One region of the Shewanella sp. SM23 genome, then DNA from elsewhere that is predicted to be linked to it. Evidence: riboswitches for the same ligand, from Rfam matches in the RefSeq annotation. Region 1 holds a riboswitch; the other holds the start of a gene.
The links. Region 1 has a riboswitch for thiamine pyrophosphate ahead of L5L98_RS02135 (TonB-dependent receptor). Riboswitches for the same ligand answer to the same signal wherever they lie in the genome.
Positions count from the first base shown of each region.

Region 2: it holds a riboswitch for thiamine pyrophosphate, as region 1 does, so the genes downstream of both, thiC (phosphomethylpyrimidine synthase ThiC) here and L5L98_RS02135 (TonB-dependent receptor) in region 1, are expected to answer to the same signal.

Region 1 covers NZ_JAKKRM010000001.1:485,667-489,871, reverse strand. The annotation lists gene L5L98_RS02140 (hypothetical protein) at 1-89, opposite strand, end outside; gene L5L98_RS02135 (TonB-dependent receptor) at 186-2,405, opposite strand; TPP riboswitch at 2,460-2,598, opposite strand; gene L5L98_RS02130 (Crp/Fnr family transcriptional regulator) at 2,796-3,476, shown strand; gene tsgA (MFS transporter TsgA) at 3,544-4,205, opposite strand, start outside.
Region 2 covers NZ_JAKKRM010000002.1:272,516-276,720, reverse strand. The annotation lists gene thiE (thiamine phosphate synthase) at 1-469, opposite strand, end outside; gene thiC (phosphomethylpyrimidine synthase ThiC) at 472-2,577, opposite strand; TPP riboswitch at 2,779-2,877, opposite strand; gene L5L98_RS04320 (hypothetical protein) at 3,045-4,205, opposite strand, start outside.

The DNA.
Region 1 (4,205 bases):
TAGCTATCCACGCGGCCAATAAACCACTTGATAGGATCGAGGTAATTTTCATTAAAGGGATACATGCTAATTTCTGCGGTCAGTTTCATTTTAATTCCTTGATATTCTGAAGTAAGGCTGTAGCCCAAACACTGGGCTACAGTTCAGTTACACTTAAATGATTGTGCTCACTTTAAAATGAGCTATTACATAAACTTAACGTTAAAGGTTACGCCAACCTGACGCGGATCGCCGTAACGAATATATTGCTTTTCCGCCCAACCGTTATCTGGCTCATTGCCAAAATAGAAGCCACGCACACCGTATTCTTCATTAAACAGATTGCGTCCCCATAAATATGCCGACCATGCGCTCGCCTCATAACCTACGCGGGCATTGACGATAGTGTAGGGTTCAGAGCGGGATTCATTGCTGTCTGAATAATAGAATTCACTCTTACCGCTAAGATTCAGGTTAGCAAACCAACCCGAATTAGCACGATAAGTCCCGCCAAGGCTGTATGTAACATGTGGAGAATGGGCTAGATCGCGGCCAGTTAAATCCACCTCAGTGCCATATTTGTCCTGATACTGGTAGTCACCGTAGGCCGTTTCTAACCAACCTAAGCTTGAGTAAACTTGCAGATTATCCGTGGCATACCAGGTTGCATCTAACTCAGCGCCATAGTTATTCGAACTGCCTGCATTTTCAGTGAACAAGATAAAACGCTGTGGTTTATCGGGATCTTGCTGTGATGCAGCCACCTGTTGATCTTGTCTGTCCATATAGAACAGCGCCAAATTAGTATCGATAAGTCCCGCTAACCAATGGGATTTAAGGCCGATTTCATAGTTATAGAGCGTCTCAGTACTAAACTCTTTTTTATCGTTCAATTCGACGGGCAAAGTCATGTTGAAACCGCCCGCCTTGTAACCGCGTGCGACTCGGATATAAGCATTGTGTGAGTCGTTCAGCACTTTACTCACAGCAATATGACCGCCCCACATGGTTTCGCTCGGGTCGAAATTATCGTTATTCGTATCAGAGTAATGACTGTTGCGACGCTCTAAACGTAGACCCACAGATAAAGCATAATTTGAGCCCAAATCCGTATCAAGCTGGCCAAACAGTGCATAGTTTGTCGCCTCATACTCTGAGTCTAAGACTTCATCCGGCCAAGCATTGTATTCAGAATACAATTGGTTATCTTCTTTCAGATTCATGGCATACACACCAAGCAACCAATCAGTACTCTCTGCAAAAATACGGCCCTGCTCGGTAGAACTTAGGCGAAACTCTTGCGACGCGGTTTTACGCTGACCCGTTTTATCCCAAAAATAATCGTATTGACACGGCGCCAGATTGCCATTGTCATCATTGCATTGCTTAGAGGCCCAATATTCTGAGTTAGCCCAATCGCCATCGTAACTGTAATGGTGATCGGTATTCGCAAAAGAGGTTAACGAAGTTAATTCGAAGTTTTCTGCGCCAGAATAGGTCGCTTTAAAACCCGCGCCTGTGGTGCGTTGGCTATCGACACCCGGTTGATCCGATGTTGTCTGAGTTGGTGAATTAGTTAAACTCCACACATCATAGCCATTATCAAAATCGGCATGCAGCACAGTTAAATCAAACTGCAAATCATCTGTCGCATACCAGCGCAGCTTAGCGCGGCCGCTGAATTCATCGCGACCATTGGTATCATCACGGCCTAAATACAGGTTATCGTGGTAACCATTTTGCTGATGTTGCTGCATTGACACACGATAAAGCAGCTTGCCAGAATCCGTTAATGGGCCAGAACTGAAACCGCTAAACGTGCGTAAATCATCATCGCCTAACGACACTTCGCCGCCATGTTCAAACACATCGGTGGGATCGTTACTTTTCAGATAAATCAATCCCGCTAAGGCATTCGCGCCGTAACGCGTCCCCTGCGGTCCACGAAGCACTTCGACCTGCTGTAAATCGTACATACTCGACACCATACCAATACCGGATAAATCGATATCATCTATGATGTAGCCCACGGAAGAATTAGGTGCACCTTGGTATTGTTCCTGCTCCCCTACACCGCGAATTTGAAAATATTTCGGCCGCGAGCTTCCACCTGACCAGTTAAAATTGGCGATAGAATTAAGCAGATCTTCAAAGTGTTGCGCACTTTCATCTTGAATTTTTTGACTGTCGATAACGGTAATGCTTGAAGGCATTTTTTCTAAACTTGAACTGCGAAAATCCGCCGTCACCACCATGACTTCCATCTCAGGGCTGGGATCAGGTTTATCGATAGCGTCGGTTTGTGCAAAAACAGGGGTGCTCAGCGCTGCGGCGATGGCTAATGCCAGCGGCGCTCGGGCTAAAAATAAGCTTGGCGATACGGTTGAAAATGGGGATTGATGGTTTGACGTTTTACGGTTTGACATAGGACCTCAAATATAATGTTTGAGATCCGGCAACGAATAAGCGATTCAGAAGTGTGCTGTTAATTGGCCCATTCCTACGCCGGTATTAGCCGGATCAGGTTCTAAGGGTTCGTCAGATGACATCTCAGTTTGCAGCCGTTAACGTTAAAATCAGAGTAACATTAATGCACAACAAACACCCCTTGGCGGCGCCTAGTATACATGACGGAAATAAAAAGTGGGCACTCTTATCTCTGCGATTCAATTAAATGTCGCGAAAACCACTGCCCTTCAGTTCGTATGATGAAAATGTCTTTAGTAGCCGCCTAAATCCTTTCGTCCATTTGACCGCCTATCATGATAATGCTATAGAAGGTCGCAATTTCGAACACAGTAAGAGGATCATAGTCGATGCAGCTAAAACCTTTATCGAAAGGACGTTATAGCCAGCGATGGGAGCAAGACTATCCACTTATTGAAGCGGTTGTACTTAGCTGCATCAGCGAAATAAAAATGCTCAAAAAAGGCGCTCACCTCATGACGCAGGGGGAAGCGATGGCATCACTTGTATTGGTGAAGCAAGGTCGCGTATCACTCGGCCATACCGCGAGAAATGGTCGGTGTTTTCAATTAGGTACTATTGATTGTGATTCACAGCTGTTTGGCGAAATGGAGTTCTTCACCCAGTACCACTGTCAACTAGACATTATTGCCAGTGAACCCTTAGAAATCATGTTGATTAGCGCTGAAAAACTGCAACATTGCCTCGGTCAACACCCTCAACTCGCGCTATTTTTCGCTAGTGCAATTGCGATTGACTACCAAGACACAGTGGATATTTTTACTCGGCGACTGCTCTATCCCATCAGTTATAACGTGGCATTTGATATTTACCATGAATACTTAAATGACTTGCCCGTAGATGGCTTTAGTAAACGCTATTTAGAGGCTGAACGATTTGGTACTACCGACCGAGTCTACCGTCGGGCACTACAAAATCTTGAGGAACGAGGCTTAATTGAGCGGAAAAAAGATGGCATTCGGATTTGTGATCTCAACGCACTCAAGAAATTTGTTGAAGCAGGTATATAACCGCTTTCAACATAACCCACACTCGACTTAATTTAACAACCGAGTGTGGGATGGATGCACAGGTAAATTAACTTACCGATGGCGAGTGTTGTTCCATAGCCGATTTCATCCGACTTGAAACGATCAATAGCATAAATATCGCTGCGTAAAGCAGAGGTATCACATACATCACTGTTTGTAATCCGATAATACGTTCAAAGAAAGAACTGATGGCTGGGCTAAACATCGCCCCTGCACTTCCGCTAATAAGAATATATGACACATTTTTGCTGCTAGCTTTTTTTACAAAAGACACGCCATAAGCAATAAATGCATTATAAAGCGCGGCACACACAAAACCATAGCCATAGGTTAAATAAGCTATCCAATTAAGATTATTGGTACTGACAATGGCAGCGGTGATCACCATAGCTAAAGCAATAATACCGACTAAGAAATGGTGAATTTTTACACGAGTCACAATCACAGTCGAAATTAACGCACCAATTAGCGCAGCGGACCAATACTGGGTAATAATATTACCTGCATCTTCAAACGGAATATCAAATTTTTGTTTTACAAATAAAGGTGCCCAAGTTAAAAAAGTATATAAAGCCAGCATTCCTAAAAATAAACCAATACCTCCACTAATAATGCCGAGATTCCATTCAGACTGTTGTTTCTCTTGTGTTGTAGAAGATTGCTCACAAATAGAGAAATGAGTGAACAAGGTAATAATGACTGTACCGA
Region 2 (4,205 bases), on a different contig from region 1:
AGCCTTTGAAAGGATTAAAATCTAAAGCTGATTTGGCAGAACTTTTTATATCCTGACAGTTATCTGCTGCTAATGCATCGCCACAACTGGCGACCATCACAGGATCGACAATCACAGGCACAGATGGATAGTGGATTTTAAAACTCGCGATCCAATCTGCCAGCAATGCCACTTGAGTTTGATCTGCCAGTAAGCCGATTTTAATTGCTTTGGGTGGCAAGTCTGAAAGCAAAGTCGTCAGCTGAGCCATTAACATCGCCGCTGATACGGGCTCGACTAAAGTGACTGCTACTGAGCTTTGCGCCGTCACAGTGGTGATCACGCAGCAACCGTGACAGCCCAAATCTTGAATTGTCGCCAAGTCCGCCTGAATACCGGCACCGCCGCCGCTGTCTGAACCGGCTATGGTCCAAACAAATGCGGGGCGAGCGGTATTCATGGGCGAATTACCCCCATGAATACCCGACATAATTAGGCTTCCTCTGCTTCGGCGACAAGCTTGTCTTTCACGTGATAGATCTCGGCGCCCAAAGCAGCAAATTGTGCCGATTTTAGCGCCATTGCCGCTTCCAACTCCTGCGGCGTCTTGACTGTGACTTGCATGGCTTGGTCAGCAGCTTCAACTTGATCCGCCTTCGCTTGTGCCGCCTCTAAGCCAGCGGCATAGGCGCGCACATCTTGGGTGATTTTCATCGAACAAAATTTAGGGCCGCACATAGAGCAAAAATGCGCGACTTTAGCGGATTCCTGCGGTAAAGATTCATCGTGGTAAGCGCGCGCGGTTTCAGGATCGAGTCCTAAGTTATATTGATCTTCCCAGCGGAATTCGAACCGCGCCTTTGCCAGCGCATTGTCACGAATTTGCGCACTCGGATGACCTTTGGCCACATCGGCGGCGTGGGCAGCAATCTTATAAGCAATCAAACCTTGCTTAACATCTTGTTTATTCGGTAATCCTAAGTGTTCTTTTGGCGTGACATAACACAACATAGCGCAGCCGTACCAAGCGATCATGGCCGCGCCTATGCCGGAGGTGAAATGATCATACCCAGGGGCGATATCGGTGATTTGCGGGCCAAGGGTGTAAAACGGCGCTTCATCGCAGTGAGCTAACTGCTTGTCCATGTTCTCTTTAATGAGCTGCATCGGGATATGTCCCGGCCCTTCGATAATGGTTTGTACGTCGTATTCCCATGCGATTTTGACTAGCTCACCTAAGGTTTCAAGCTCTGCAAACTGGGCTGCATCATTGGCGTCGGCAATTGAGCCTGGACGCATACCATCACCTAAAGACAGGGATACATCGTAGGCGACGCAAAGCTCACAGATCTCACGAAAATGGCTGTAGAGGAAGTTTTCCTTATGGTGGCTCAGGCACCATTTGGCCATGATTGAACCGCCTCGGGAAACGATCCCAGTAACACGTTTAGCCGTCATCGGCACATAACGCAGCAGTACACCAGCATGAATAGTAAAATAATCAACACCTTGCTCCGCTTGTTCAATCAAGGTATCGCGGAACACTTCCCAGGTTAAATCTTCTGCCACGCCGTTCACTTTCTCCAGCGCTTGATAAATAGGCACAGTGCCGATGGGCACTGGCGAATTACGGATGATCCACTCGCGGGTTTCGTGAATATAACGACCCGTGGATAAATCCATGACAGTATCCGCGCCCCAACGGGTAGACCAGACGAGCTTTTCTACTTCTTCCTCGATGGAAGACGTCACCGCAGAATTACCGATATTGGCGTTCACTTTCACCAGAAAATTACGCCCGATAATCATAGGTTCGGCTTCGGGATGGTTAATATTCAGCGGAATAATCGCGCGGCCACGGGCAACTTCGGCGCGGACAAATTCGGCGGTAATCGGTTCACCAACTAAGGCACCAAAGGCTTCGCCCTTGGCTTTACGATTGAGGATTTCATCCTGTACTTCGGCGAGTGCCATATTCTCGCGGATCGCCACATATTCCATTTCGGGCGTGATAATCCCTTGACGGGCATAGTGTAATTGACTAATTCGTTTACCCTGCAGCGCTCTGCGTGGGCGGACAATGGCACTCGAGCCTGCCTCAAAACGCAGATGATCTAAACCGTCGTCGGCGAGTCTTTGTTGGGTAAAGTCTGAGGTCGCGCAGGATAATTGCTCTGTGTCGTTGCGGGCTAGGATCCAGTTTTGTCTTAATTTACCAAGGCCTAGACGCACATTGATGTCGGCCTCAGGATCGGAATAAGGTCCGGCGCAATCGTACACGCGGATTGGCGGATTTTTTTCCATGATGGGCGCATCATCTGTGCCGCCGACCAGGGTGTCAGTCTGCAGAATTTGCCGCATGCCAACGCGAATATCGGCACTGGAACCCTTGAGATAAATCTTTTGTGAATTAGGATGTTGCAGTGGCGCTAACGTATCGATAAAGGCTTGGGCCTGCGCACGGGTTTCGCGGCGACTCGGCGCCTTAGGCACGATTGATTGACTAGACTCAGTCGATTTATTAGGGATTGTCGATTCTGGCGCTGTGATTTCTATAGCATTGGCAGCTACAGCTGGGTTTGGGTTTGAACTGGACATAAGCAATCTCACGTTAAAAAATGGAGTTGCTTGTCTGGAGAATTGAGTTGTTGATAGCTGGGCATGGCAATCAATTTTTGTGGCCAACACTGGCTTCAAAAATTGAGTTACCCTGCTCAATAACAATTAAATCTAAACATTAAAGCTTAAAACACTGCTGAGTTAACAGGTGTTCAAGCCGTCTATTTTGGCGATTTAATGTGTGTTATTACGCTTGTTTCCTTCGCAGGTTTTAACCTGATCAGGTTCAACGGATCCCGAATAAACGGTCTCAGCCAAGAGGCACTCCGACAAGATGAGTGCGCAGTATAGACAGAAGCGGCAGCAACAAACAAGGAAAAAAGCAATTAAAAATCTTAACCACCAATCCAAAATAAAGGTTCATAATTAATTGTTTTTAATTGATTAAATAAAGTGAAACTAAAAAATCCATAATTGGCATGAAAATAAATCATAAAAAAAAGTCACTATTTATGGGGTTTGAGCATCATTTTGTTTAATCGAGATTGAATGGCATCATCAATAGCTTGATTGATTTTTTTGCCACTGCAGTTAATGGGAAAACCTAAATTTTCGGCGTTAGGATTAACTTGAGTGCCGACTTGTACCACGCGATAACAAGTATCCCCTTTACGCACAATACGATTTGGATCTAAGGGTAAATCTAGACTCGTTGTGCCACCGAAATCATCGGCGTTAGGGACAAATAGCACCTCCATCTCTGGGCTCATTTCACTCATATTCGATTTCAGGGTGAATTTATCGGCCTGTTCAATGACGAGATCATCGAGCGCTTGCTCGCGCTGACGTTCAAAATATTGCTGCGTGAATAAACTCATGCTTGAGCTTGTCGCTATTGTGCTCTCACCTTCTGCTGCGGGTAAACTCTTAGCGCCAAGCTGCGGCTTTATTTCTGTGGTATCAAGCGTATTAGTTGGTTTTTTTGCCGTCACTTCAGCGGGCTGTACTTCACTTGGGGCACTTGATTGAGTTCTCTTTGATTGAGATTGGTTCGATTGATTGATGTCCGGTTTAACCGTATCTGGCTTCACTTTTCCCTGCTCTACTTTTTCCGCTTCCACTTTTTCAGAGACGGCCTTTTCAGGTGCTATTGTTTCAGGCATGACCTTTTCAAGTATTGGCAGAGGCTTAACTTGAGTTGGAGGTGTGGGAACTGGTATAGGCTCAACTAAACTTGTCGCTTCAGTCTTATCCTCGGCCTTTATCTCAGTTTCGGACTCCGAGGTTTCGGCTTTCTCTACCGCGGGAGCATAAATAAAGTAAGCCTTGATCGCTGCCACTTTAGGGCCACGGCTTTCTATTTCCTTCAATCCAAAGGGATTTAACTGTGGGCGCCACAAAATGCAGATAAGTAAAAATAAACACACATGCACTAAGAGCACAAAAAATAACAAACTGAATCCTTTGAAATACGGCTGACGAGCACGCAAAACTGATCCCGTACCCAATCCCTGAGCACTAGTTTGTATCGTCCCAGACAGTTCAGGTTTAGATTCAGACTTAGGAACCAATTTATCTTGATGTTCAGCATGGATTTCTTGCAGTACGACATCTTGGGCTTGCTCTTGATATATAGTTTGAGTGTCATGCTCAGTGACTAAACGGCC